One region of the Actinobacillus indolicus genome, then DNA from elsewhere that is predicted to be linked to it. Evidence: riboswitches for the same ligand, from Rfam matches in the RefSeq annotation. Region 1 holds a riboswitch; the other holds the start of a gene.
What was found. A riboswitch is a leader RNA that binds a small molecule or an ion and turns the genes downstream of it on or off. The one in region 1 is predicted to bind lysine.
Positions count from the first base shown of each region.

Region 2: linked by a shared signal. The riboswitch ahead of lysC (lysine-sensitive aspartokinase 3) and the one ahead of EXH44_RS09530 (Na+/H+ antiporter NhaC family protein) in region 1 are both predicted to bind lysine.

Region 1 covers NZ_CP038145.1:1,914,239-1,929,818, forward strand. The annotation lists gene EXH44_RS09505 (DmsC/YnfH family molybdoenzyme membrane anchor subunit) at 1-259, opposite strand, end outside; gene EXH44_RS09510 (DMSO/selenate family reductase complex B subunit) at 261-881, opposite strand; gene EXH44_RS09515 (DMSO/selenate family reductase complex A subunit) at 888-3,329, opposite strand; gene EXH44_RS09520 (DMT family transporter) at 3,578-4,468, shown strand; gene EXH44_RS09525 (SanA/YdcF family protein) at 4,475-5,173, shown strand; gene EXH44_RS09530 (Na+/H+ antiporter NhaC family protein) at 5,250-6,791, opposite strand; lysine riboswitch at 6,917-7,086, opposite strand; gene EXH44_RS09535 (H-NS family histone-like protein) at 7,314-7,724, shown strand; gene purU (formyltetrahydrofolate deformylase) at 7,838-8,674, shown strand; gene rnhA (ribonuclease HI) at 8,750-9,217, shown strand; gene EXH44_RS09550 (ABC transporter substrate-binding protein) at 9,446-11,035, shown strand; gene EXH44_RS09555 (ABC transporter permease) at 11,206-12,159, shown strand; gene EXH44_RS09560 (dipeptide/oligopeptide/nickel ABC transporter permease/ATP-binding protein) at 12,159-14,117, shown strand; gene EXH44_RS09565 (ABC transporter ATP-binding protein) at 14,121-14,927, shown strand; gene EXH44_RS09570 (FAD-binding protein) at 15,007-15,580, shown strand, end outside.
Region 2 covers NZ_CP038145.1:88,754-104,333, reverse strand. The annotation lists gene menE (o-succinylbenzoate--CoA ligase) at 1-755, shown strand, start outside; gene mscK (mechanosensitive channel MscK) at 748-4,044, shown strand; gene aroC (chorismate synthase) at 4,057-5,148, shown strand; gene lysS (lysine--tRNA ligase) at 5,377-6,879, shown strand; gene EXH44_RS00430 (DHA2 family efflux MFS transporter permease subunit) at 6,976-8,367, shown strand; gene lysC (lysine-sensitive aspartokinase 3) at 8,412-9,764, opposite strand; lysine riboswitch at 9,856-10,042, opposite strand; gene mepA (penicillin-insensitive murein endopeptidase) at 10,258-11,082, shown strand; gene EXH44_RS00415 (DNA topoisomerase III) at 11,090-13,009, shown strand; gene secG (preprotein translocase subunit SecG) at 13,135-13,464, shown strand; tRNA gene EXH44_RS00405 (tRNA-Leu) at 13,478-13,563, shown strand; gene metF (methylenetetrahydrofolate reductase) at 13,740-14,621, opposite strand; gene icd (NADP-dependent isocitrate dehydrogenase) at 14,919-15,580, shown strand, end outside.

The DNA of each region.
Region 1 (15,580 bases):
TTTCATTACTTAAATCCGATGCACCAACACGGTTTAATGCATTAAATGCTCGTTCAGGTGAACCTAAATGGGTGGTAGACGCAATAAAGCCGATTGCCATTAATACCCAAAGGGCTGTCATAATGTAATGGATTTTGTTTGCTGCTGTTTTACCTTGTGCTGTCGCAAGCAGTAAGCTAAGTGCAATAAATGCCCCAACAACTGTTTGAGCCAGTACGGTAAAAAAGACTAAGGGTAATTCGTGTAATCCAGCACCCATTTTATACCTCCTTCGGATTGGCTAAGAAACCGCCTTGATAGTTGGTCGGTTTGGCGTTGTTATTTAAACGCAATGCAATGTTCGGCTGGGTGTAGCTCGAATCTGGTAACGGGGCGACATCACGAATTTCACCATATTTTGCTTTAAGTTCATCGATCGGTAATAGATCTAACGCACGCAATGGGCAAGATTCGACGCACATTGGTTTTAAACCTTGTTCAACTCGTTCAAAACAGCCGTCGCATTTGGTCATTCTGCCGAGTTGTTGGTTAAATTGTGGCGCACCATAAGGGCAAGCCATTGAGCAATATTGACAACCGATACAAACTTCTTGATTAACTACCACAAAGCCGTCTTCACGTTTATGCATTGCACCGCTTGGGCAAACGCTCGCACAAGCGGGATTGTCGCAGTGGTTACAGGAAATCGACAGATAATAAGAGAATACATCTTGCGTCCACGCATCGCCCTGTTGTTTCCAACCGCCACCGCAGTATTCGTAAATACGGCGGAAGCTCACATCAGGGGTTAAATCTTTATAGTCTTTACACGCCAGTTCGCAGGTTTTACAGCCTGTGCAACGTTGCGAATCAATGTAAAATCCGTATTGTTTTTTACTCATAGCTTATTACCCCTTCACCACTGGTTCAATTTCAACTAAGTTCGTATGTTGTGGATTGCCCTTTGATAATGGCGACGGGCGTTGCGTCGTTAAGACGTTAAAGCTACCGTTATGATCCACCCGTTTTCCATCAGGCATATACCAAGCCCCTTCACCCATTGCAGTTACGCCTGGCATAATACGCGGTGTGACATTCGCCATTACACGCGTTTCACCACGATCATTGAAAATTCGCACCATTTCACCGTGTTTGATGCCACGTTTTTCGGCATCAAGCGGGTTGATCCAAACGGATTGTTGCGAAGCCTGTTGTAACACATCGACGTTGCCGTAGGTTGAGTGAACACGGGATTTATAGTGGAAACCGACAAGCTGTAACGGATATTGCTCACGCTTCGGATCATCCCAGCCTTCAAATTGACGAGCATAAATAGGCAATGGGCTAATCACATCACCTTCAGGCAATTTCCACGTTTCGGCGATTTTGGCCAAACGTTCGGAGTAGATCTCAATTTTGCCAGATGGGGTGGTGAGTGGATTTGCCACAGGATCTTCACGGAATTTTTTAAACGCCACCATATGTCCAGCAGGATCTTTCTGTTTGATAATGCCTTTTTCTCTAAACTCTTCAAAACTGAACTGTTGGAAGAACGGATTTTTCTCTTGAGTAAGTTTATAGAGATGGCGTAACCACTCTTCTTGGGTTCTGCCTTCGGTAAACTTCTCTTTAACCCCCATTTTTTCCGCAATGCCTGCCAAGATTTCATAGACGGGTTTGCATTCAAACTGTGGTTCAATCGCTTTATCTGCAAAAATGACATAGCCCATATTGCCTGCCGAACCGTCCATACAGAAGTCCATCTGCTCTGAAGTAGTACAGTCTGGTAAGAGAATATCGGCACATTTTGCGGTCGATGTCATATGGTTATCAATCACCACCAACATTTCGAGCATACTTTCATCTTGCAGAATATCTAGGGTACGGTTGATGTCTGAGTGTTGATTGATAATACAGTTGCCTGCGTAGTTCAGGATAAATTTAATCGGCTGATTGAGCTTCTCTGCACCTTTTAAACCATCGGTTAAAGCGGTCATTTCCTTGCCACGAGTTACGGCATCTGTCCACATAAAGATAGGAATTTTTGCTTTAATCGGGTTCTCGCCCACAGGCAAACGCACAAACGGCATTGTATAGAAACCTTCACGAGATCCGCTGTTGCCACCACTAATCCCCACGTTACCTGTTAAACAGGCTAACATGGCAATAGCACGGGCGGCTTGTTCACCGTTGGCGTGGCGTTGTGGCCCCCAACCTTGACAGATATAAGCAGGTTTTGTGGTCGCAATTTCTCGTGCAAGGCTGATAATACGCTCTTTTGGAATAGCGGTGATTTTTTCTGCCCATTCTGGAGTTTTTGTCGTTTGATCGTCCCCTTGTCCTAAAATATAGGCTTTGTAGTGAGCGTTCGGTTTTGCTGACGCAGGTAAGGTTTTTTCGTCATAACCGATACAATAAGTATCAAGGAAGGCTTGATCGACCAAGTTTTCGGTAATCATCACATACGCCATACCTTCCACTAATGCCGCATCTGTACCTGGGCGGATCGGGATCCACTCGCCACGACCTGCAATAGTGTCGTTATAACGTGGATCAATCATAATGGTTTTAGCTTGCGAACGTTCCGCCGCTTGTTGATAAAGGTAAGTCACACCACCGCCACTCATACGGGTTTCCGCAGGGTTATTGCCGAAATAGACCACGAGCTTGGAATTTTCAATATCCGTTGGGCTATTGCCTGCGTTACTGCCGTACATATAAGGAATAGCTTCAAAAATTTGAGCGTAGCTGTAAGTGCCGTGATGCCCTAGACAACCGCCGATACTGTTCATAAAACGGCTGGAAATACTGCGTGGTGGCGGATAAGATGCTGCAACTGTTGCTCCTAATGTGCCTGTGGCAAACGGCAAATAAAGGCTTTCGTTGCCGTATTGAGCAATAATGCGTTTTAAATTAGACGCAATTTCTTCAAAGGCTTCGTCCCAAGTGATACGTTTAAACTTACCTTCGCCACGCTTTCCAACCCGTTTCATCGGGTATTTCAAACGGTCGGGGTTATAAACACGACGACGCATTGAACGTCCCCTTGCGCAAGCACGCACTTGGTGGAAATCGCCGTAATTGTCTAAACCAAGATTATCGGTTTCTACATATTTAATCACGCCATCTTGAACGTGCATACGCAACGGGCAACGGCTGTGGCAGTTTACGGTACAAGCACTCCAAACAAGTTTTTCATTCGCCGTAGAAGCGGTTGTTTTTGGGTTCGCTTTTGCAATTGGAATTTGAACAGCACTTGCTGCAAGTGCCGCCCCACTTAACGCAGCACCACCTTTGAGAAACGAACGTCGTTCCGCCGAAAAATGGCTGCTGTCTGATTGATGTTTCATATAATTTCCCCACAAAATAGAAAATTGACCCGATTAAGTCATTCGTAGGGAATATAGAGATTTCCGTTGATGAAGTTTTGACGATTATCAAATTGCTCAGGAAGTTAGACGATAACGCTTTAGGTTGAGATTATTTCGTTATACATTTGATTGTATATCGATATGTTTAGATTTTTAAAATCAAGCTTGCAATTTCCCTTAGCTAGGCTATGCTAACAATTTGTTTTATTTTTCATTTTTAAGTAGTTATGTCACACCACCACCCCGTCAAAGGCACTATTGCAATTATTACCGCAGGCTTTTTATTTGCTTGTGTCAATACGCTTATTCCTAAATTAACTTCCGTTTCAACGATTGATGCCAGTGTTATTGCTCTGGTGCAATACCTTGTTGCGTTTGTCTTTTTAATGCCAAGTATGGCAAATATGGGCTTTTTTCAGTCGTTAAGAACGAAACATTTTGGTCAGCACTGTTTTCGGGTGTTTTTATCGGCAATCGGTATTCAATGCTGGACAATGGCTTTGGCTTATCCTATTCCCATTTGGCAGGGGATTGCGTTGTTGATGACATCGCCACTGTTTGTGACTATTGGCTCTGGGCTATTTTTGAAAGAGAAAGTAGATACAAAACGCTGGATTGCGACTTTCTTGGGATTTGTGGGGGCAATGATTATTTTAGAGCCTTGGTCAGAAAATTTTGAGTGGGTAGTGTTATTGCCTGTTGCTGCCGCATTTTTCTGGGCGTGTTATTCGTTGATGGTGAAAAAACTGTCTAGTGAAGATTCGCCAACCACAATGGTCGCCTATCTATTTATTCTAATTACTCCATTTAACTTGTTGATTGCATTGACGAATTTAAGCCCTGAAGGATTTAGTTTGCCGTCATTTAGTGATTTTGGTTTCTTGATTTTATTAGGTTTTTTAACGGCATTAGCACAGCTTGCGGTGGCTAAAGCCTATAATCTTGCTGATGCCTCTTATATTCAGCCGTTTGATTTTATTAAGTTACCATTGAACGTTTTAGCAGGTTGGCTTGTCTTTAACTGGGTGCCACCGGGTAAGCTATGGTTAGGAGCGGCGATTATTATTGGGGCAACAATTTATATTACTCATGTGGAAGCAAAGCAAGTGCAAAAATAGGACATAATGGAAGAATTACAAGTATCGCAACAGACAAATGAAAAAGGGAGTTTTTTGAAAAAACTGTCTAAAGGGTTGTCACGTCTTGTAAGACCGATATTCAGGTTATTTGTTGTGATTTTTATATTGATGCTTGCGATTGATTTTGGTACTGGATATTGGGTTAAAGATCAAATTTATACGGATGCCGAGAAAATCCCGAAACGAGAATATGCAGTTGTTTTAGGTACGGCTAAGTTTTATTTGTCTGGTGCGCCGAATTTATATTATAAATATCGTTTGGAAGCAGCAAAGTCCTTATTTTTGAGTAATAAGGTACATTATTTATTAATGAGTGGAGATAATAAAACCGCCTATTATAATGAACCGAAAATGATGACGACGGATATGCGTAGAATGGGGATTCCATTACAGAATATTAAGCAAGATTATGCGGGATATAATACGTTAGATTCGATCATTCGTGCAGATAAAGTATTTCGTCTTAATGCCTTTACGATTATTTCTCAGCAATTTCATTGTGAAAGAGCATTGTTAATCGCAAAATTTAAAAATATTGATGCAATTTGTTTTGCGGCCAAATATCCTGAAGGGCATTATAAAGTACGTATTCGAGAATTTTTTGCTCGAACTGCAATGGCGGTGAGGTTGTTATTCGGCGCAGATGCTTCAACATTGGAACCGTCTCAAATTATTCAGCCTTAGCAAGCGTTTTATATAGACAAGCGGTCTGTTGTTGTAAAATATTTACCAAAACAGACCGCTTGTTTATTTTGAGAAATTAAGCTTTTATTGCTTTCGATCTAAATACTACAATAAGAACGAGTAGAACTGCAGCTGTTGTTGCAAAAGCGAGTAGAGCAGAGGTTGTAAATCCAAGCACTAAATAACCTACTGCCGAAGCAACTGCGACAGTTATCGCATAAGGTAATTGTGAAGTAACGTGATCCATATGATTACATTGCGCACCTGTAGATGACAGAATGGTGGTATCTGAAATCGGTGAGCAGTGGTCACCACATACTGCACCAGCCATTACCGCAGATAAACATGGTAATAATAGTGCTGGCTCAGCATTGGCCGCCATTGCAGCAGCGATTGGTAACATGATACCGAATGTTCCCCAGCTTGTTCCTGTAGAGAAGGCCATTGCAGCACCTAAGGTAAACAAAATAACAGGTAAAAATGCAGGGTTAATATTGCCAGCAACTAAGCTTGATAAATATTTACCCGTTTGCATATCGCTCACAATACCATTAATTGTCCAAGCGAAGAATAAAATAGTGATAGCACCAAGCATAGACTTAGAGCCAATAGCATAAGATTTAATATAATCGTTGATACTGACTTTTCGACCTAAAACAATCAATACCGTTGCTACAACCAATGCACTTAATCCACCGACAACTAATGAAATACCGACTGTGGTATTTTCAAAGGCGCCTAAGACATCAAAAGGTTTTCCATCGGCTGCTAATGCTTGATTACCGGTATACATCATCATTGAAATTGTTGCGATGATTAACGTAATAATTGGTAAGATAAGATTTAGAACACTCCCTTTTTCTTTTGATGATACAGGGATTTCATCTTCTGGCGTTGATGTGTTTTCTGCAAGTTGTTCAAATCTTTCCATTGAGCCAATGTTGATGGAGAAGTAGGCGACAGCAAAGACTAAAATCATAGAGAAAATAGCGTAAAAATTCATTGCACTCATCGCCATAAATGCGCCTAGCGGAGAGTAACCTGTGATTCCGTAAGTTGCTAATAACCCTGCAATTAAGGTAATAATATAAGCTCCCCAACTTGAAATAGGCATTAAAACACACATTGGTGCGGCAGTAGAGTCAAGGATATAGGCTAATTTAGCTCGAGAAACTTTAAACTTGTCAGTTACTGGTCTTGCAATTGCACCTACAGCCAAACTATGGAAATAGTCATCAATAAAGGTAAAAAATACAAGAGCAGCAGCCATTAATTTTGCACCGCGTTTCCCTTTGATATGTTGTTGGGCCCAATCTGCAAATGCTTTGTTGCTTCCTGAGATACTTAATAGGGCAGTTAAAATACCGAGTAAAAGTAGGAATAAAATAATATTCACATTATTAGCATTTATTCCCTCTTCTTTATAAACAAGTGAAAAAACACTATTTTTGAGATGAATAAATGCATCAACAACATTGCCACCAGCTAGCATAATTGCACCAACAATAATACCGATGCTTAGGGAAAAAATCACTCGGCGTGTGATAATGGCAAGTAGTAAGGCTAAAAGCGCAGGCACAACTGACCATATTGAACTTGAATAATCAACTAGATTCATAAAACCTCTAAGATTGTTTTTTATAAAATAAAATTGCCAAACAAAGAAAGAGATCTACTGGAAAATTTACACTGGAAAAGAGTAAAAGATGATAAGGGAGGGAAGGAAGAAAAACTAGTACCCAGCCTAACAGTAGCACTCCATAGCTTATGCTATGACAGTATCGTTCCTTTCGATAACGATACCAACCAACTAAGATGACGCTTAATTGATTTCGGCGGCTACCCCTTTCTTCTTTTTTCATCGTTTTCCACTCCAAAAGAATACTTATTGCAGTCGCACCTCTACAATTTGTAGGACTTTGCTAGATTACATTAAGATATCGCAGTTGCCAATAGGATAAATGTGAAATAATGAATAAACTAGCGATAATTTATTCATGTGAGATCCGATCTTTGGATAATTTAGATAAGAAATGTGTTTTTATATTTACCAAAAAAATAGATTAGGTTATGATAATTACGGTGGTTTCAATTTTATTGAAAGAGAAATGAAATATTAAAATAACTTTAGGAGAAAAGAATGTCAGATTTATTAAAAACATTATCTAATATTCGTAGTTTACGCGTTTTAGCTCGAGAAGCATCTTTAGAGCAATTAGAATCTATTGCTCAAAAAATCGCTCTTGTTATTGAAGAAAAACAAGAAGAAATTAAAGCTCAAGAAGCAGAAAATGCGAAACGCTTAGCTGGATTAAAGAAATATCAGGATTTATTAGCACAAGATGGCATTTCTGCAGAAGAACTTGTATTATTACTTTCTGGCTCAGCAGTCGAGCGTAAAAAACGTGAACCTCGAGCTCCACGTCCTGCTAAATATAAATATGTTGATGCAAATGGCAATGAAAAAACATGGACAGGCCAAGGAAGAACTCCTCGTGAAATCCAGCTGGCATTAAATTCAGGCAAATCATTAGCTGATTTTGCAATCTAAGTACGGATAAAATAATTACAAAGACCCACATCATTGGTGTGGGTTTTCTTTTATTAGATTATTTACTAAGTCATATTTATTTAATCATTATATTTATAGGTAATAGAAAATATATGGTAGAAAACAAAACCCTTTTAACGGAATGTCCTGACGCGACAGGGTTAGTCGCTAAAATCACTAATATTTGTTATAAGCATCAATTAAATATTGTTAAAAATAGTGAATTTGTCGATAGCGATACTGGACGTTTCTTTATGAGAACCGAATTACAAGGTATTTTTAACGATCAAACATTACTCGCAGATTTACAATTTACTTTACCAGAAGGTTCGAGTTATAAATTAATTACACAAAAACAGAAACGTATTGTGATTTTAGTGACAAAAGAAGCCCATTGTTTAGGGGATATTTTAATGAAAACCTACTATGGTGGTTTAGATGTTGAAATTGCTGCTGTTATTGGTAATCATGATACGTTACGTAGTCTAGCTGAACGCTTTGAAGTACCATTCCATTTAGTCAGTCATGAAGGGTTAACACGTGTAGAGCATGATAAATTGCTCGCGGAAAAAATTGATCAGTACGAGCCTGATTATATTGTGTTAGCCAAATATATGCGCGTATTGAATCCGGAATTTGTAGGGCGTTATCCAAATCGTGTTGTGAATATTCACCACTCATTCTTACCTGCATTTATTGGTGCAAAACCTTATCAACAAGCCTATGAACGTGGTGTTAAAATTATTGGCGCAACAGCACACTTTATTAATAATGAGCTTGATCAAGGCCCAATCATTATGCAAAACGTGATTAATATTGACCATACCTATACCGCTGATGCTATGATGAGAGCGGGACGTGATGTGGAAAAAACAGTATTAAGCCGAGCATTAGAATTAGTGTTAGCGGACAGAGTTTTCGTCTATCAAAATAAAACGGTAGTCATGTAAAATAAGGTGTAAATCTAACCGCTTGTTAAATAAAAAAGGGCATAGCAACCAATTTTGCCCTTTATCTTTATTATAATGATGAAATTAGTTGAAATTTTTACGGATGGTTCCTGTTTGGGAAATCCAGGTCCTGGTGGTATTGGTATTTTATTACGCTATCAAGGCAAGGAAAAACAAATCTCTCAAGGATATTATTTGACTACGAATAATCGCATGGAATTGCGAGCGGTGATTGATGCTTTAAATGCATTAAAAGAGCCGTGTCAGGTACGCTTACATAGTGATAGCCAATATATGAAAAATGGTATCCAAAAATGGATTTTTAATTGGAAAAAAAATAATTGGAGAACGAGTAATAAGACTCCCGTAAAAAATCAAGATTTATGGATAGCATTAGATCAGGCAATGTCTAGCCATCAAGTAGATTGGCAATGGGTTAAAGGGCATTCAGGCCATCGAGAGAATGAAATTTGTGATCAGTTAGCGAAAGCTGGGGCAAATAATCCCGCTTTCGATGATCATGGATATCAACCTGATAATTAGTTTATCTCTCCTTCATTTCGTGAAGTAGATCACAAATGTAAATACTTATCTTGACAATATGTTGACATCACTTTTGTTAGTGTTATGATGTTTTCAATCCATTTTTAGTTTTAATTTTGATAGAAACACTTCAAAATTAAAATTAAATGCGAAACTTTGTGGTTGTTTAAAGTGTGTTGTAGTACACGCAACCATTCAATGAAAACGACACTACTCAAGGAGTCTCATATGACTAAACATTTTGAACACAATGAATCTCGCCGTGGCTTTATGAAGTTAGTAGCTGGAGTTGGTGCTGGTCTTGCATTTTCTGGCTCAATCGGCTCTTTCGCTTCTAAAGCGTATGCAGCGCCTGCAAAAGGCTCAACAATCGAGGCGGGTATTGCGTATCCATTATCAACAGGTTTTGACCCAGCTACATCAAGTGGCGCATCATCATTCGCTGCGAATATGCACTTCTTTGAAGGTTTAGTAGATTTACATCCTGCAACTCGCCAACCATACTTAGCATTGGCTGCGAAAGAACCTGAACAAATTGATGATGTCACTTGGCGTGTGACACTTCGTGATGGTGCAACTTTCCACGATGGTAAACCAGTCACAACAGCGGACGTTGTTTACTCTTATGAGCGTGTTTTAGATCCTGCGAAAGCATCTTTATTTGCACAATTCATCCCATTCATTGAATCTGTAAAAGCAGTTGATGAGAAAGTGGTTGAATTTAAACTTAAATATCCATTCTCTATCTTCAAACTTCGTTTAGGTATCGTGAAAATCGTTCCTAAACACGTTGTTGAAGCTGTTGGTCAAACCACATTCGATGCAAACCCAGTGGGTTCAGGTCCATATAAATTCGTTTCTGCAGTGAAAGATGACCGTATTGTGTTTGAATCTTACGATGCATACAACGGCCCATATCCTGCACGCGTTGAGAAAATGAGCTGGTTCTTACTCAATGATGATGCTGCTCGTGTAACAGCTCAAGAATCTGGCCGTACACAAGCGATGGAAAGCGTTCCATATTTAGATGCAGAGCGCTTAAAACGTAAAGGTGCTGTCGAATCTGTGCAATCATTCGGTTTATTATTCTTAATGTTTAACTGTAAGAAAGCTCCGTTTGATAATCCAAAAGTACGTCAAGCATTGCACTATGGTTTGGATACACAAAAACTTATTGATGTGGTATTCCTTGGTAATGCAAAAGCGGCAACGTCTTATGTACAAGATACACACCCTGACTATGTTAAAGCAGCTAGCCAATATGACTATGATCCAGCAAAAGCAGCTGCATTATTAAAAGAAGCAGGTCTTGATAAATTAGAGTTCCAATTACTTTCAACTGACCATTCTTGGGTGAAAGAATGTGCGCCGTTAGTCCTTGAATCTTGGAATAAAATCCCAGGTGTTAAAGTAAGCTTACAACACTTACAATCTGGCGCATTATATGGCGGCCACGTAGATAAAGGCTTATATGAAGTTGTTATGGCACCAGGTGACCCATCAGTATTTAGTAATGACTTAGACTTATTATTAAGCTGGTGGTACCGTGGTGATGTATGGCCGAAAAAACGTTTTGGCTGGTCTGACACACCTGAGTATGCTCAATTACAAGAGTTACTTGATGCAGCAATTAAAGCGAAAGCCCCAGCAGATGCGAAAGCAGCTTGGGAAAAAGCAATTAACATCATTGCTGAACAAGTTCCACTTTATCCGATCGTTCACCGTAAATTACCGACCGCTTGGAATGATAAATCTCTAGATGGATTCCAACCAATTCCAACAACAGGTCTTTCATTTATCGGTGTCGGCCGTAAATAATCTATCATATTCCCCTTCGCTATGAAGGGGAATAGAGGTCTTTCCTTTGGAAATTTTCACAAGCGGAGAGATTCACTTAAAAATTTGCAAATTATTTGAGTAATCTATCCGCTTGTTCTTTATATAACTATAACCTATCCCACTAACCTTTCTTGTAGTCGGAGAAAAAAATGGAAATCGTACTTCGTCTGTTACTACGTCGATTAATGGCTCTCCCCATTATGATGCTTGGCGTTAGTGCATTAGTTTTTATTATCTTACAATTTACACCAGGAGATCCTGCAACAGTTGCTCTAGGGGAAAGTGCAAGTGAAGCAGCAAAAGAGCTTTATCGTGAACAACACGGCTTAAATGATCCTGTCATTGTGCAATATTTCCGTTTTATCGGTAATGTATTAGTGCTCGATTTTGGTATGACAACACCGCCAGAACAGCCAATTACATCACTTATCGGTAAAGCATTCCCATTAACTTTACAACTTACCTTTATTGGTGTGTTCCTTGCTGCGATCATTTCTTTCTCGCTCGGCGTTGTTGCTGCGCTTTACCGTGATCGTTTCGCAGATCAAGTTATTCGTTTACTTTCTGTAGCAGCCGTTGCGACACCTTCATTCTGGTTAGGTATCTTATTAATTCAGTGGTTTTCTCTTGAATTAGATTGGTTACCATCTGGCGGTTTTACCCCATTTAGTGAAAGTGTCAGTGGTTATGTGAACTCAATGATTTTACCTTCACTCGCATTAGCTATCCCTGTGTGTGCATCACTTATTCGTGTTGTGCGTACATCAATGGTAGAAGAAATGGACAAGGACTATGTTCGTACTGCGATTGGTAATGGTGTTCCTTATTCAACCGTTATTCGTCATAACGTATTACGCAATGCCTTAATTACACCTGTGACCGTATTAGGTTTACGTGTAGGTTACTTATTAGGTGGTGCAGTTGTTATTGAGCAGATTTTTGACTTACCAGGTATGGGAAAACTCATCTTTAACGGTATCGTAAATCACGATTTACACCTAGTTCAAGGGGTAGTCTTAACTATCGCATTTACCTTTGTATTGGTGAATATCATTGTGGATATTCTGTACTTATTAATTAACCCTAAAATTCGGAGTTTATAATGTTTCGCCAAGGATTAGCTGATAGACTTGCTTCAGGCGGAGCAAGATTTAGAGCCTTACCAACCAGTTCAAAAATCGCCTTATGTTTCTTAGTCTTTATTGCTTTGGTTGCTATTTTTGCACCAGCGGTAGCAAGCTATGATCCATTACAAACCTTAAGACCTGTACAAGCGCCAAGTAGTGAATATTTCTTCGGAACTGACCGCTTGGGTCGTGATATTTTCTCTCGTATGGTTTACGGTGCAAGAACCTCTCTCTTTATCGGTTTAGGTGCAGTGGGACTTGCGATTGTACTTGGAAGTATCCTTGGTGCAACCGCAGCAACAGCCGACAAACTAGGTAATGAAGTGATTATGCGCTGTATGGATATTCTTATGGCGTTCCCAGGAATTGCGTTAGCTGCTGTACTACTTGCTACTTTAGGTAACACCGTTCCGGTGATTATCTTAGCTATTGCGATTGTATATACACCGCAACTTGCCCGCGTGGTACGTGCAAACGTAGTTTCTCAATGGGAAGAAGACTATGTTCGTGCAGAACGTGTGATTGGCGGTAGCCGTACTTATATCTTACTCAAACACGTGGTTCGTAATACTGCTGCTCCTGTCCTTGTTTTCGCAACGGTTATGGTGGCAGATGCTATCGTATTAGAGGCATCTCTCTCATTTTTAGGCGCAGGTGTTCCACCACCATTCCCATCTTGGGGGAATATCTTATCAGAAGGTCGTAACTTAGTTTTAAGTGGCTTCTGGTGGGCAACAACCTTTGCTGGTTTAGCAATTCTCTTAACGGTATTATCGCTCAACATTCTTTCTGAAGGTTTAACTGATGCGTTAGTCAATCCAAAACTTAAACGTAGCCCAACTACTGCGAATAAAGAAGATGTATCAAAACCGCTTTCAACGGATGTACAAGAAGCGATGGCAGAAAGTCTTGCATTAAAACGCTACTTGCTTAAATTACACGAGAAAGAAGGTACTCGCACAGACCGTATGCAATTAAACCCAAATGCAAAACCGATTTTGCAGGTGAAAAATCTCTCAATCCGTTTCCCAAATCGTTATGGCGATATTCCACTTGTCGATAATATCAGCTTTACCGTTAACGAAGGCGAAACAATGGGATTAGTGGGTGAATCTGGTTGTGGTAAATCTATCTCTGCCTTCTCAATTATGGGATTATTGCCTTCAACAGCAAAAATTACAGGGGAAATTCTCTTTACCGACCGTGCAGGTAACCAACACGATCTCTTAAAAACCGATAAGCTCAACGAATTGCGTGGACACGAGATCTCTATGATCTACCAAGATGCCTTAAGTGCATTAAACCCATCAATGCGTATCAAAGATCAAATGGCACAACTTATCAGCCGTGGTGGTAAACAATCAGCAGAAACCTTATTAAAATGGGTAAAACTCGATCCAGAGAAAACCTTAAACCGCTACCCACACGAACTCTCGGGTGGTCAGCGTCAGCGTGTATTGATCGCAATGGCATTGGCGCGTGAACCAAAATTACTCATCGCTGATGAGCCAACCACAGCCCTTGACGTAACCGTTCAAGCCGAAGTAATTAAATTGCTCAACGAATTGCGTGAAAAACTTGGCTTTGCAATGGTGTTCGTGAGCCACGACCTTGCATTAGTCGCACAAATGGCACACCACATCACCGTAATGTATGCAGGACAAGTAGTGGAAATGGCACCGACTTCATCGTTATTGTCTAACCCAACGCATGAATATACACGTGGTTTACTCGGTTCTGTACTTTCAACGGAATGTCGTGCAGAGCGTTTATATCAAATCCCAGGTAGTGTTCCGTCACCGTTTGATTTTGCGAAAGGCGACCGCTTTGCAAGCCGTTCATTACGTCCAGATGCAAATCCAAATCAACGCTTGAAACTTGTACCTGCAAGCGACAACCAGAAACACCTTTGGGCTTCACATTTGGAGGGATAAACAATGAGTATGAAACCATTAAAAGAACAGCCTATCATTGAATTAGAGAACATTGTTGTACAGTTCCCATCTCGTGATGGCACGATGTTTAACCCGAAAAAATTCACCGCAGTGGGTGGTGTTAGCTTAGAAGTGAGAGCGGGAGAAACCGTAGGCTTAGTAGGTCAATCAGGTTGTGGTAAATCCACATTAGCGAGTGTGATTATTGGTTTGCAAAAACCAACATCAGGCACGGTGAAATTCAACGGCTTACAGATGAAATATGGTAGCTCTGAAGCACGTAAACAGTTTGGTCGCCAAGTTTCAGTGATTTTCCAAGACCCAGCAACGGCACTAAACCCTCGTATGCGTGTATTAGACATTCTCCGAGATCCAATGGATATTCACAACGTGCTACAACCGCACGAACGTGAAAAACGTGTTTACGAGTTACTCTCTCGTGTTGGTTTACCGCGTTCGGCCGCACTTGTTGAGCCAACCCGTTTATCCGGTGGACAAAAACAACGTGTTGCGATTGCCCGTGCGTTAGCGTTAAATCCAAAACTGATTGTTGCAGATGAACCAACCTCAGCACTTGACGTATCTGTTCGTGCACAGGTACTAAACCTGTTAGCCGATCTGAAAAAAGAGTTAAATCTTGCGATGGTGTTTATCTCTCACGATTTACAAACCGTCCGCCAAGTTTCAGATAGAATTGTGGTAATGAATGGTGGATTAATTGTTGAGCAAGGTAATGCTGCCGATGTCTTCGACACACCAAAAGAAGAGTACACCAAAATTTTATTAGATGCAGCGCCGTCATTGCTCTAATAGACAATAAGTTAGACAAGCGGTAAGATTTTGCAAATAGTTTGCAGAAGCTTACCGCTTGATTTTTTTAGGTACAATTATGATCTCTATTTCACACCAAATCCAAACCGATCTTCTTATTGTTGGTGGCGGTATCGCAGGGCTTGCGTGCTGTGCTGAGGCAAAGGCTCAGGGTATTCAAGCAACATTAATTACCAAAGCCCCTATCGGCAGTGGCGCGAGTTTTTTTCCGTTGAAAGCGACGCTCGGTATTCAGGTAACGGGCGAGCAACAGGATAAAGCTCTCTTTCAAGAAGATATTGAGCGTGTTGCACAGGGAATGAATAACCCGAAAATTGTGCAAGCCTATATTGAAGATTCGCCACAGGCGATTGAGCTATTAGAACGTATCGGTTTTAAACCTTGGAAACGTAATGACAATCGCCCCGCTTGTTTTGCGAAATATCCACGCCCGATTTATTTGATTAATCAGTGGCGAGAAGCAGCAGAAAGAGCAAGGCAGATTATCAAAGAGCAGGGGACGACAGTCTATGAAGATGCGACGCTGTTACATATTGTCAGCGATAATCAGCAAGTTCAAGGGGCGCTGTTTTCCTATAAAACAAGCGGTGAGATCCGCTATGTGTTTTGCAAAACCAGCCAAATTATTTTAG
Region 2 (15,580 bases), 430 kb from region 1:
CGATGCTATCTCAGGTTAGCCATGCATCCTTAGTTCCGACACAATTACAACGATATTTAGCATGGCTAGGAGAGAAAAAAGTCTCACAACACATTTTGTTAGGTGGGGCATCCATCCCTCAAGAGCTTATTAAGCAAGCTCAACAACAGGGGATAACGACTTATGCGGGTTACGGTATGACAGAAATGGCTTCCACTATTTGTGCTGTAAAAAACGATGTAGATAATGTTGGTAAGCCGTTGATGAATAGGGAAGTGAAAATTGTTGGGCAAGAAATTTGGGTAAGAGGAGAGAGCCTGGCTTTAGGTTATTGGCATAAAGGTGCCATTTTACCTTTGACGAATCAAGAAGGATGGCTTGCCACCAAGGATCGTGGGCGTTGGAATCGGGATGGCAAATTAGAAGTGCTTGGACGGTTAGATAATATGTTTATTTCTGGGGGAGAAAACATTCAACCAGAAGAGATCGAGCGAACATTATCACAACATCCGCAGGTTCATCAGATATTTATTGTGCCGATTTCTGACAAAGAATTCGGTGAACGCCCTGTAGCAGTTGTAGAATTCAGCGAACCATTTAATCTACAAGCGGTCAGTTCATTACAATATTTTGCAAATCACTCTTTAGAAAAATTTAAACAACCCATTCGATATTTACCATTAAGTCGAGAGATTGAGCAAGGAAGTGGGATAAAAATATCCCGACAGCAAATAAAAGCTTATGTAGCACAACAGATAAGAGATCACCATGTTTAAGAAATCATTTTGGTTAGCACTGTGTTTATATTTATTTTCAGTGGCGGTACAGTCAGCCCCTGAAGATTTTATTTCAGCCGATGATCTAAAAGTACAGCTAGATTCGGTTAAAGCAGACACCTCTGGAGAATATGCTCAATTAGCAAAAAACTTAGAGGGTGCATTGAGCTTTCTCGAAAAAGCGAAGAAACAAGAACAAGATTTAGAGGCTTTACAAAGTAAAGTGGCTAATGCCCCTAAAGCCTTGGCGACTTATCAACAAAGTATCAGTAAGTTGACCGATGATCTTAAAGAAAACAACAACAGCTTTACACAATTTGAAACGGCAGAATTAGAAAAGAAACAAGATAGTATTCATCAAGAACTCAATGAATTACAAACTGCCCTTAATGAAGTTAATGCAAGTTTAACCAGCTATCGTTCTGCGACAGAACAAACCCGTAAGCAAACGGCAGAAAATAACCAACAAGCAGAAAAGCTAACCCGTTGGAAATACAACAGTAAAGCCAGTAAATCATTAATTGATAAATATAATGCTGAGCTTAAATTTATCGAGGCCAATAATAAATATAACCTTTATTTAGGCCAAAATGTCGATTTATTGCTCTCTGTGGATGAAGCAAAACGATCTGAATTAACCCTAAAACAGCAACTGCTACAAAAGCAATTAACGGATTTACAAGAAGTCTTAAATGCCAACCGTTTAAAAGCCTATGAAGCACAGGCAAAGCAGGCAGAAGAACTGAAAGCGAGTAATAAGGTTGAGAATCCTGTGATTCATGATGAGCTCTCGATCAACACGGATCTTAGCCAATTTTTAGTAGAACAAACACAGAAGTCCAATTCGCTTTCAAGAGATAATCTACGCGCCAAAAATGTCTTAGACAGTTTGATTCAAACTCAGCGTAACATTGAAGAGCAGATCAGTGCGCTTCAAGGTACGCTTGTGCTTTCTCGCATTATCAATCAACAAAAACAGGCGTTACCGACAGACAGCTTGATTAAAGGACTAGCGAACGATATTGCGAATCTTCGTGTAGAAATCTTTGATTTATCACAGAAACGTGATGAGTTGTACAACATCAATAATGTGATTTCAAAGCTAGAAACAACAAATAAAATCCTCTTTGATGACAGTGAAAAGAAAACGTTAACGAATATTTTATCGGAACGTGAAAAAATCATTGTAGATTTGATTAAAACCTTAAATTTACAACTGAATCTTTCAAATGAAATTGAGGCAACACAGCGCCAAATTATTACCATTAGTGATAATTTACAAAATCAATTACAACAGCAAAGCTTTTGGGTTCAAAGTAATAATCCGATTGATCTTTCTTGGATAGAAACCTTTCCAAAGCAAGCGATTGTAGAAGTAGCAATGCTCACCCGTTATTTAGGGTTTGAAAATTTAGGGCAGAACTTACCTTCAACATTGGCATTTATCGCAATCCTATTGCTCATTTATGGTGGGATTTTATGGAAAAAACCAGCCATAAAAGAAAGATTAGCGGTTCTCGGAAGTCAGATTAATACACTTAAAAATGACAGCCACTGGCATTCCCCAGAGGCAATGTTTTGGACAATTGTATTAGCCTTACCGAGTGGGCTTATGTTTTTAGCGGTGGCAACCATTGTACTCTATCTTTTCTTCCCAGATCCGCTTGCAGCATCCGTTTGGGTGACCAAAGCTTTTGGCTATTGGCTCTTCTTTGCGACTGTTTTATCGTTATTACGTCCAAATGGATTAGCCTACCGCCATTTTGGAATGCCACAAACCAGTAACGAAATTTTCCAACGTATTATTAAACAATCCGTATGGATCGTGGTGTTACTTCTTGTGTCCTCCATCTTTTCTCAAGTTGAGGTGATTGGATTTACCAACGATGTAATAGGGCAAGTGGTAACGATTGTGGCATTAGCATTGTGTACCTTTGTGGTTCGCCCATTATTAGATCGCGGTATTCAAGAGTATGAAAATGCGAAAACAGAAGATGGCAAAAAACGCAGTGTAAGTTTATTTAAACTTTTGCGTTTTGTGCTCTTTATCGTACCGCTTACCCTGATTGTGCTAATTATTTTAGGTTATTACTATACCGCGGTTTATCTGATCGAACATATTATTAAAACCTATTTAGTCGCACTCGTTTGGGTATTTGGGCGTTATTTCGCTTATCGTTCTTTAACTATTTCTTCACGTCGAATGGCATATCGCCGTTTACAGAAAAAACGTGAAAAATTAAGAGAACAAAATTTAGAACAAAATAAAGAAGACGCAAAAGAAAAACCAGAAGAAGTCATAAAAATCTCAACGGTGAATGAGCAAATTTTCCGTATGGCTGATTTAATTGGCTGGGTCGTTTTATTTGTTTCTTTATATGCAATTTGGTCAGATCTCATCAGTATTGCGTACTATCTCAACAACGTGATTTTATGGGAACAAGTTGAAACAACTTCCAAAGGCACTGTGGTGGAGTCAGTGACTCTACTCAATATTTTACGCTCAGTACTTTATGTAACGGTGACTTATGTCTTGGTGAAAAATATCAAAGGGATCTTAGAAGTGACCTTCTTCTCCCGAATCAAACTCTCAAAAGGCACGCCCCATACCATTACCGCCGTATTAACTTACTTTATTGTCTGTTTTGGTAGTATCTCCGCATTTACCGCTTTAGGTATTTCATGGAGCAAAATCCAGTGGGTATTTACCGCACTATCTGTCGGTTTGGGTTTCGGAGTACGAGAAATCTTTGGTAGCTTTGTTTCTGGGACTATTTTATTATTTGAACGCCCAATTCGCGTGGGTGATAAAGTGACGGTTGGGAATTTTACTGGGGTTATCACACGGATTCGTTTAAGATCGACGACTTTAGTCGATGATGAACATAAAGAAGTGGTATTACCAAACCAAGCCTTTGTGACAGACCGCTTTATTAACTGGACTTATAATAATACGATTACCCGTTTACAAATTATTATTAAGATCAGTACCGATGCAAATTTAGAATTAGTCCGCTCCTTGTTATATCAAGCAGCAAATGAAGCACCTAAAGTGATGGAAGAACCCTCGCCAAATGTCAATCTAATGGGCTTTGGCGATGGTTGGATTGAACATGATTTTACCGTGTATGTCCCAGAACTTGATGATCGAAGTGCGACACGTAATTTCCTTTATAAAAGAATTACGGAATTATTTAACCAACATCACATTAAAATTGCCTTTAATCAAATGGATGTGCATCTGCACCAACCACAAGAAAAAAGAAGGCTCATTAAATCATTCAAATAAGGAAACGAATAAATGGCAGGCAACAGCATTGGACAACTTTTTAAAGTCACGACATTTGGCGAATCACACGGTATCGCCTTAGGTTGTATCGTAGATGGCGTTCCACCTAATATGGAATTAAGCGAAGCGGATTTACAACCCGATTTAGACCGCCGTAAACCGGGTACATCTCGTTACACCACACCACGCCGTGAAGATGACGAAGTTCAAATTCTTTCAGGGGTGTTTGAAGGTAAAACGACGGGTACAAGCATTGGATTAATTATCAAAAATGGCGATCAACGCTCACAAGATTATGGCGATATTATGCATAAATACCGCCCAGGCCATGCCGATTACACCTACCAACAAAAATATGGAATCCGTGATTACCGTGGTGGTGGTCGTTCATCTGCACGTGAAACAGCAATGCGAGTGGCAGCAGGGGCGATTGCTAAAAAATATTTAAGAGAGCAATTCGGCATTGAAGTGCGTGGTTATTTATCACAAATTGGCTCCGTCAAAATTGATCCAAATACCGTTGCAGATATTGAAAAGATTGATTGGCAACAAGTCAATAGCAATCCATTTTTCTGCCCAGATCCTGTTGCCGTTGAAAAATTTGATGAACTTATTCGAGAATTAAAAAAAGAAGGAAACTCTATCGGGGCAAAATTAACCGTCATTGCAGAACAGGTACCAGTTGGTTTAGGCGAGCCTGTTTTTGACCGTTTAGATGCAGATCTTGCTCATGCGCTTATGTCGATTAATGCAGTAAAAGGTGTTGAAATTGGCGATGGCTTTGATGTGGTTGAACAGAAGGGCAGTGAGCATCGAGATGAAATGACACCTGAAGGATTCTGCTCAAACCACGCAGGCGGTATTTTAGGTGGCATCAGCTCAGGGCAACCGATCATTGCGCATATTGCGCTAAAACCAACGTCGAGCATTACCGTACCGGGTAAAAGTGTCGATATTCATAATCAGCCAGTAGAAGTCGTCACCAAAGGAAGACACGATCCTTGTGTGGGTATTCGTGCCGTACCTATTGCTGAAGCGATGATGGCTATCGTATTGCTAGATCATCTTCTACGCTTTAAAGCGCAATGCGCACCTAATCGCTAATCACAATATTGAGTATTCCAGTTGGCACTTGCAATTCAAACAAGTGCCACATATAACACAGAAAGTGTTTAGTCATATTTTCAATGTTCAATCATACATTTTGCAAATTTTTCAAAGAAAGTGACCGCTTGTTTTCTACCAAAATCTTCCAAAATCGCTTATAATCTGGCCCTTTCAAACTTAAATGAATTAAACCGAATTTATTTTTAAAAATCTTAAGGTAATACAATGTCAGAAGTCGAAAACCAAGAATTAGATCTCAATGGCGAAATGATCGCTCGCCGTGAAAAATTAGCTCAATTGCGTGAGCGTGGTAATCCGTTCCCAAACACATTCCGTCGAGAAGATAAAGCGGAAGAGCTTCACGCAAAATATGATGAAGTGGATGGCGAAGAACTTAAAGCTAAAGAAATTCCTGCGGTAGTGGCAGGGCGTATTATGTTACGTCGTGTGATGGGTAAAGCGACATTTGTTACTATCCAAGATGTAAGCGGTCAGATCCAGCTTTATGTTGCACGTGATAATTTGCCTGAAGGTGAATATGAAAACACGGTGGGCTTATTAGATTTAGGTGATATTGTCGGCGTAAAAGGTACACTATTTAAAACCAAAACAGGTGAATTAACCGTTCGTGCATCTGAATTACAACTGCTAACTAAAGCACTTCGTCCGTTACCAAACAAACATAAAGGCTTAACTGACCAAGAAACTCGCTATCGCCAGCGTTATTTAGATCTTATTGCGAACGAAGAATCTCGCCGAGCCTTTGTTATCCGCTCAAAAGTGGTATCAGGTATCCGTCAATTCTTCTTAGAGAAAGATTTTATTGAAGTGGAAACCCCGATGTTGCAGGTGATCCCGGGTGGTGCAGCGGCGAAACCGTTTATCACTCACCATAACGCATTAGATGTGGATATGTACCTGCGTATTGCTCCAGAGCTTTACTTAAAACGTCTTGTGGTTGGCGGTTTTGAGCGTGTATTTGAATTAAACCGTAACTTCCGTAACGAAGGGGTTTCTGTTCGTCACAATCCTGAATTTACCATGATCGAATACTACCAAGCCTATGCGGATTACCACGATTTAATGGATAACACCGAAGAATTATTACGCAAATTAGCCTTAGATATTCTTGGGACAACGACTGTACCTTACGGTGAATATGTATTTGATTTCGGCAAACCGTTTGAACGTATCACCATGCACGAAGCGATTGTGAAATATGGCAACGGTATTTCAATGGACGATCTACTCGATTTCGACAAAGCAGTGGCGATTGCCAAAGGCTTAAACATTGAAATTCAAAAATCGTGGGGATTAGGTTCGATTGTTAATGCAATTTTTGAAGAAGTGGCAGAACATCAATTAATTCAGCCGACTTTCTTAATGGCACACCCTGCAGAAATTTCACCGCTTGCACGCCGTAATGATGAAAATCCAGAAGTGACAGACCGCTTTGAATTATTTATCGGCGGACGTGAAATCGGTAACGGCTTCTCAGAATTAAACGACGCTGAAGATCAAGCGGAACGTTTCCAAGCACAAGTTGCAGCAAAAGAAGCAGGGGATGATGAAGCGATGTTCTACGATGATGATTTTGTCGTCGCCCTTGAACACGGTTTACCACCAACAGCAGGCGAAGGTTTAGGTATCGACCGTTTAGCGATGATTTTCGCAAACGCCCCATCCATTCGTGATGTGATCCTATTCCCAGCGATGCGTCAAAAATAATTTATCATTACCATTCGGGGCGTTTTATACGCCCTGAATTTTTTCTACAAGCGGTCAGATTTTTATAAAATTTTGCAAATTTATTGCGAGGTGAAAATGACAGAGCAGACCAATTATCGTGCATTAGCTTGGACGACTGCCATTGCGTTTTTTATGCTGATGCTCGATTCCACCATTCTGAATACTGCGCTCCCAGCCATTTCCCAGAGCTTAAATGAATCACCTCTTGAAATGCAACTTGCTATTATTAGCTATGCATTAAGTGTCGCAACCTTTATTCCACTCACTGCATGGTTATCTGATCGCATTGGATCATTAACCCTATTCCGTTTTTCGGTGGTGTTATTTGTTTTAGGATCGATTGCCTGTGCTTTGTCCAATTCATTGGTGATGCTAGTTTTATCTCGTATTATGCAAGGGATTGGTGGGGCTTTTATGATGCCCGTTGCTCGGCTAGCTATTTTACGTGTGGTACCCAAATCAGAGTTATTAGCCATTTGGAATTTAGTGGCTATGGCGGGGTTAATTGGGCCTGTTATGGGGCCTATTGTTGGCGGTTGGTTGGTAACCCATACTTCTTGGCGTTGGATCTTCTGGGTCAATGTACCTATGGGGATCATTGGACTTTGGGCTGCGAGCCGTTTTATGCCGAATGTAAAAGGTGATACAACGCGGTTAGACAGTGTTGGCTTTGTATTGCTTGCCTTTGGTTTAGTCGCATTCACTTATGGATTAGAGCGTATTTCCATGAGTTTAGAGAATGTAATTTCAGCATTAGTCATCATCTTTGTGGGAATCATGGCTACATGGAGTTATGTTCTTCACGCTAAAAAAGTAAAATCACCTCTTTTTCCACTAGAACTCTTTGAAATTCGTACTTTTCGGATTGGGCTAATCGCTAATTTATTATTTCGTTTAGTGACTTTTTCTGTTCCTTTCTTGTTGCCAATTATGTTGCAGGTTTCTTTCCATTATAGTGCTGAAATGGCTGGTTGGATGCTTGCGCCATTAGCGGTAAGTTCTATTTTAATGAAAACGCTAGCCTCACCAATTTTAAATCGTTTTGGATATAAAAATACGCTCTTAGTCGCTTCGCTTATCACTGGCTTATCTACAGCAGCTATGGGGTTATTAGGGCAAGAAAGCTCTATCTCATTAACTATTCTTACTATTATGAGCTTTGGTGCAGTGACTTCGTTGATGTTTACTTCTATTAATACGCTATGTATAGGGGATTTAACGCAGAGTAATTCTGGTTCTGGAGCTACGATGTTGAGTATGGTTCAGCAGGTTGGGAGTGGTATTGGCGTGGCTGTTGCTGCAGTAATTTTGAGCCTGTATCGCTATCATTTTGGTGAAATGTCACCTGAACAATTACAGAAAGCCTTTAGTTACACTTTTTTCAGTACTGCGACATTTTGTGTTTTTCTTCTTTGGGCTATTAGTCGTCTTCATCCGTCAGATGGTGAAAATTTAAGACGACATTAAAATAAAAGCAGCGTATAAGCTGCTTTTACTTTGTTTATTATACATTATTCAAATAATGCTAAGTGTAGAGCTCGAATCACATCATCCGCTTCACTATTTTGAACAAGGGTACATACATTATTTTTACTTGCACCGTAGCTAATTAAGCGTACATTGTAAGGCGCAAAAGTAGTAAATAATTGTTTCGCAATACCCGCTTGTGAATCTAAGTTATTACCAATAATAGCGACTAAAGCCAAGTCTGTTTCTACTTTTACATTGCAATATTGGCGTAATTCATCTAATAATGCCTCTGATAGCATATCTGCACCAGAAGAGGCCGAGCCTGTTTTATCTAAGGTGATTGCCACACTGACTTCTGACGTCGTAATTACATCTACAGAAATTTTGTGTTTTGCTAAAATGCCAAATACATTTGCGAGGAAACCTTGCGCATGTAGCATACTGAGGCTTGAAAGGGTGAGTAAAATTTGATTACGGCGTAATGCTAACGCTCTGAATGTTGGGCGAGGTTGAGGATCACGAGTTACCCATGTACCACCTTGTTCAGGCGCTTTACTTGAGCCCACATAAACAGGGATATTACTACGTACGGCTGGAAGTAATGTCGCAGGGTGCAATACTTTTGCTCCGAATGTTGCCATTTCTGCTGCTTCATTAAAACTCATGGTGTCAATGCGTTGTGCAGCTGGAACGACTCGAGGGTCGGTGGTGTAAATGCCTGGTACGTCTGTCCAAATTAATACATCATTTGCATTTAAGACTTCCGCTAATAATGCTGCCGAGTAATCACTACCTCCACGACCTAAGGTTGTTGTTTTACCTTCATCGTCACGTCCAATAAAGCCTTGAGTAATCACGACTTTTCCGTCATCAATTAATGGTTTAATCACAGCATCTGATTGTGCTTGGGTTTTTTCATCATTGGGAGCTGCTTTACCATAGTGGTTATTTGTTGCCACCACATCTCGTACATCTACCCATACCGCAGGAAAATCACGCTCTTTTAATAATTGAGTAAAGATTTTTGTCGACATCATTTCGCCATGGCAAATCAATTCATCTGTAAGTGCAGCTGAGGTTGCTAAACTTGCGGATTCAGCTAAGGCAGTAATGTGTGCGAGAAGTGCATCAATTTCGTTAGAAACTGCTTCAGGATGTTGTAATTTATCAATGATATTGTATTGAATAGTACGTACTGCAGAAAGAATTTCTTCACGGCGTGCGGTTTCACAGCCATTCGCTAATTCGACTAAAAAATTGGTTACCCCAGCAGATGCTGATAAAACCACAACACGTGTATTTGGATCTGCGGTCACAATGTTAGCGCAAGCAGTCATTGCATCAAAATTTGCAACACTTGTTCCACCAAATTTAGCAACAGAAAGATGAGACATATTAAAATTTCCTATGTATTAAATATATGGTTACTATAGGGTGGAATAAGAGATAGGAAATTATTTGAGATACTTTTGGTTTGTTAAAAACAAATTTAAGAGCACTCCATTTAAAACTAACCGAGTTTTAAACGACAGCTGATGGGATTCAACCTACACAGCCGATGATCATTCCAGTCTAGTGAATTCACACCTCGGCAATCACTCCCGTCACTTATTCTTCAAACGGTCTAGTTCCCTAAAATAAGCTATCTGAGTGTTGCGCCTCTCCCGCTATAATGTTCATTATAACTTTCTTTCGTAAAGCAACGAAAAACGTGTATAGAAATAACTTTTTCTTATGATGATGTCAAATAGAATTTATGAGATAGGGAGAATTTATTATTAAATGAGTAAACTCTGTACAAGTCGGTATATCAGATGCTTTTTGCTTTTCACAAGCGGTTAAATTAGAATAGAAATTTGCAAATTGCTTTAGTTTTAGGAAAGTTATATGAAATTCATCAAAGTTGCACTTCTATCAAGTTTAGCTGTTTTTTCTGCGAATATATATTCAACCCAATGGGAACAAATTCGCACGCCTGTTGTAGGTCAAGCACAACCTATCGGTGGATATAGCAACGGCTGTATTATCGGCGCTCAACCGCTCGCATTAAAAGGCGAAGGCTACCAAGTGATTCGTTCTGTTAAAAACCGTTATTACGGACACCCACAATTATTAAGCTACCTACAAACCTTAGCAAAAAATGCCAAAGCGTCAGGTATTCCACCGATTTTAATTGGGGATATGGGGATGCCAGCTGGGGGGCGTTTTTCATCTGGACACGCCAGCCATCAAACGGGGTTAGATGCAGATATTTGGCTACGTTTTGGTCCGATGGACGATGAAACCGCTCGCAATCCAGCAGGTTTAGCGACCATTATGGTTGACCGTAATACTAACGTAGTAGATGAACGTTTATGGACAGCAAACCATACGAAGCTACTTAAACTTGCAGCTTCAGATCCAAGAGTCGATCGTATCTTTGTTAACCCAGCGATTAAAGTAAAACTCTGTAATACCGCTGGCACTGATCGCAACTGGCTACGCAAAATTCGCCCGTGGTATGCCCACGACTCGCATTTCCACGTTCGTTTAACTTGCCCTGCAGATGCAGCGAACTGTGAAAATCAAGCCCCAGTGCCTGCTGGCGATGGCTGTGGTGAAGAACTTTATTCTTGGTTTGAGCCTGCACCGCCGTCAGCAACGCCAAAAGCAAAAACCATTCCACAACCGCCACAGCTTTGCCAAATGATCTTATCATCACAAGGTCTATAAGCAACTTATGCGTTTATTCATTGCAGAAAAGCCAAGTTTAGGGCGTGCGATTGCTGATGTATTGCCGAAACCCCATACCCGTGGGGACGGCTTTATTCAATGTGGCGACGACAACGTGGTTACTTGGTGTATCGGTCACTTGTTAGAACAAGCCGAACCTGATGCTTATGATGAACGTTTCAAAATATGGCGAATGGAACATTTGCCGATTATCCCTGAACAGTGGAAACTGATCCCCAAAAAAGAGACGCTCAAGCAGTTTAAAGTGGTAGAGCGTTTGATTAAGCAAGCGGATATTTTAGTCAATGCAGGCGACCCTGATCGTGAAGGGCAACTGTTGGTGGACGAAGTTTTTGGCTACTTAAATTTATCCCCTGAACGTAAATCCCAAATTCAACGGTGTTTGATTAGCGATCTCAACCCTAATGCCGTCAAAAAAGCGATTGAAAAATTGCAATTTAATCGAGATTTCGTACCGCTTGCTACATCGGCTTTAGCTCGAGCAAGGGCAGACTGGCTATATGGGATCAATATGACCAGAGCCTATACGTTACAAGGACGTTGGGCTGGTTATAAAGGCGTGCTTTCTGTTGGGCGAGTTCAAACGCCCGTGTTGGGCTTGATTGTTCGACGGGATCTTGAGATCGAAAATTTTATCCCAAAAGATTATTTTGAAGTGTTGGCAAATGTAGTTGTTCCTGAAACCCAAGAACGTTTTCAAGCACAATGGCAACCAAGTAAAGCCTGCGAAGATTATCAAGATGAAGATGGACGGGTGCTTTCTCGCCCACTTGCTGAGAATGTGGTAAAACGTATCACGGATCAAGCCGCTTGCGTTACCGAATATCAAGATAAAATGGAAAGTGAAGCAGCACCACTCCCTTATTCGCTCTCAGCCTTACAAATTGATGCGGCTCGCCGTTTTGGTTTATCTGCACAAGATGTGCTCGATATTTGCCAACGGTTGTATGAAACTCATAAATTGATTACTTATCCCCGTTCTGATAACCGTTATTTGCCAAATGAACATTTTGCCGATCGCCTAAAAGTGATGGCGGCGATTGCACATCATCTGCCTGAGTATGCTCAAAAGCCTGATGCCGTTGATCCGAATAAGAAAAACCGTTGTTGGAATGACAGCAAAGTAGAAGCCCACCACGCCATTATCCCAACGGCACGTCAAGGGCAAGTTCACTTAACCCAAAATGAACAGCGGATTTATCAGCTTATTGCTCGACAATATTTAATACAGTTTTGCCCTGATGCAGAATATCGTAAAGGTAAAATTGTGTTAAATATCGCAGGGGGAACTTTTGTCGCACAAGCCAGAAATCTTGTTGTTGCAGGTTGGAAGTCCTTGTTAGGTAAAGAAGATAATGATGAAATCGTTGAACCTTTGCTTCCTGTGGTGAAAAAAGATCAGCAATTATGGTGTGAAAGCGGTGAGATCGTCAGCAAAAAAACACAGCCCCCACGCTATTTTACTGATGCGACCTTGTTATCAGCGATGACGGGCATTGCTCGCTTTGTACAGGATAAACAGCTCAAAAAAGTGTTGAGAGAAACCGACGGATTGGGGACAGAAGCAACTCGAGCTGGTATTATTGAATTATTATTCAAACGTGGCTTTTTAATCAAAAAAGGCAGAAACATTCATAGTACAGAAGCAGGGCGAACCCTTATCAGTGCTTTGCCAGACGTAGCAACACAGCCTGATATGACCGCCCACTGGGAAATGCAACTAACAGACATCAGCAAAAAACAAGCCAGTTATCAACAATTTATGGCAGATTTAAACCAACGGTTACCGAGTTTATTACGTTCGCCAAATCAGCAGATTTTGCAAAATTTAGCGAAGATCACACCGCTTGTAATGAGTTCTAAACCTCGCAATATCCGTAAATCTTCGCAAAATGTTGAAAAATAAATCGAATACACAGAAATTGATAAAATCCACTTGCAAGGAAAAGTAAAGATAGCTATTATTCACGCCATCGAAAGTCAATTCCGCAACCTGCGGAATTTTATTTTGAACAGATTAAAGAGAAAACGATGTTAATTAATGTACTAACTATTGTCTATCTTGTTGTTGCAATCTTACTTGTTGGTTTTATTTTAATGCAACATGGTAAAGGTGCAGATGCTGGTGCTTCATTCGGTGCTGGTGCAGCTGGAACAGTATTTGGTTCAGCCGGTTCTGCAAACTTCTTATCAAGAACAACAGCAGTTTTAGCTATTATCTTTTTTAGCGTAAGCTTAGTAATTGGTAACTTAAATTCTCACAATGTTGCGCCAAAAAGCCAATTTGAAGATTTAAGTAATGTAGAGCAAAAACAAGAAGTTGCTCCAGCTAAAACAGAAAATAGCGATATCCCGCAATAAAAATAGAATTTACGCTCTGGTGGTGGAATTGGTAGACACGCTATCTTGAGGGGGTAGTGTCCAGAGGATGTGCGAGTTCGAGTCTCGCCCAGAGCACCATTAACTAAAAGCCTAGTTTAACAACTAGGCTTTTTTGTTTTTAGAAAATTATTAATTACACTAATAAAAAAATTGCTAACATTTAAAGAAAATAAACATTAGCAACTATTTTATCTACTATGTCTTAAATGTATCTGTTTCGTATACTAAATACCTACATTGTTTTGTTGTATAAATTATTCAGGTCTTACGCCTAATGTATGGCAAATCGCATAACTTAATTCGGAGCGATTTAACGTATAGAGGTGAAAATCTTTAACTCCTTCTTTTGAAAGAATTTTTACCATGTCCATGGCAATACTTGCACCGACAAGATTACGTGTAGTTTGATCATCATCTAATCCTTGATACATTTTACTCATCCAGCTTGGGATTTTAACATTAGTAATTTTTGCCATTTTTTCTAATTGTTTGAAATTCGACACAGGGAGAATTCCCGGAACTATTTCAACATCAATACCTACTGTGGCACAACGATCTCGGAAGCGTAGGTAACTATCAATATCAAAAAAGAATTGTGTAATAGCGCGACTTGCGCCTGCATCAATTTTTTGTTTTAAATAAAGCAAGTCAGATTGTGCGGATTTTGCTTCTGGGTGAACTTCAGGATAGGCAGCCACAGAAATCTCAAAGTCTGCAACATCTTTTAATAATGCGACTAAATCAGAAGCATAAAAAGGTTTTTTGGTATAACCTGGTGGCTCATCTCCGCGTAATGCGACAATATGGCGAATACCGCTGTCCCAATAATCTTTAGCAATCGTTCTCAATTCATCGGGTGTGGCATCAATCCCTGTTAAATGCGGTGCAGCAATAATGCCTGTTTCTTGTTGAATCGTTTTGACAATAGAGTGTGTACGATCACGTTCACCTGAGTTTGCTCCATAAGTGACAGAAACAAATTTAGGCTTTAATACTTTAAGTCTATGAATAGAGTCCCAAAGCATCGTTTCCATTTTTTCATTTTTAGGTGGAAAAAACTCAAAAGATACATTGATTTTGCCGTTTAGATCAGCAACGCTTTGATTTAGAAGGTCAATTTCTCTTGCATAACTCATATCATACTCCTGATGAGAGTTTTGGGTTTGTATAATGTTTAATTTGCATACTGCACGCCTTTTTATTATCTCTTCTAGACGTTTAGATGGCTAAATTCTAAAGGTCATATCTTATTATGTCAATTCTATTATTTTCATTTAACGATGAAGTAAATTCATAGCATGAAGGATTAGATGCATATCTCATCAAAATGTAAATTTTTTGTAAAATTAGTGGCAAAGTATTATGATCACATTGTTCATTAAAGAGACAAAAATTGCTCTTTAATTATTAATTTTGTTATTGGGAGGAGATGTATGTCACATCAAGTAAAAAATATAGCCGCAGGAAATCCAATTACATTAAATAGCGATGGATCATTAAATGTGTCAAATCATCCGATTATTCCGTTTATTGAAGGAGATGGAATAGGTGTTGATGTTACGCCTGCGATGCAAGCGGTGATTGATGCAGCGGTTCAAAAGGCTTATGGTGGGGAGAGAAAAATCGAGTGGTTAGAAATATATGCGGGAGAAAAAGCGAATAAACATTATGGTAAAGATATTTGGCTTCCCGATGAGACTATTGAATTAATTAGAAAATATCACGTTGCGATTAAAGGTCCATTGATGACCCCTGTGGGTGGAGGGATTCGTTCGCTTAACGTAGCGATGCGCCAAGGGTTAGATCTTTATAATTGCTTACGTCCAATTCGTTACTACGAAGGGACGCCAAGCCCAGTTAAACACCCAGAACTTGTGGATATGGTTATTTTCCGTGAAAACTCAGAAGATATTTATGCAGGGGTAGAGTGGGTAGCAGGTTCTCCTGAAGCAGATAAAGTGATCGCTTTTTTACAAAATGAAATGGGTGTTAAAAAAATTCGTTTTACCCAAGATTGTGGTATTGGAATTAAACCGGTTTCGAAAGAAGGTACACAACGTTTAGTTCGTGCTGCACTACAGTATGTGATTGATAA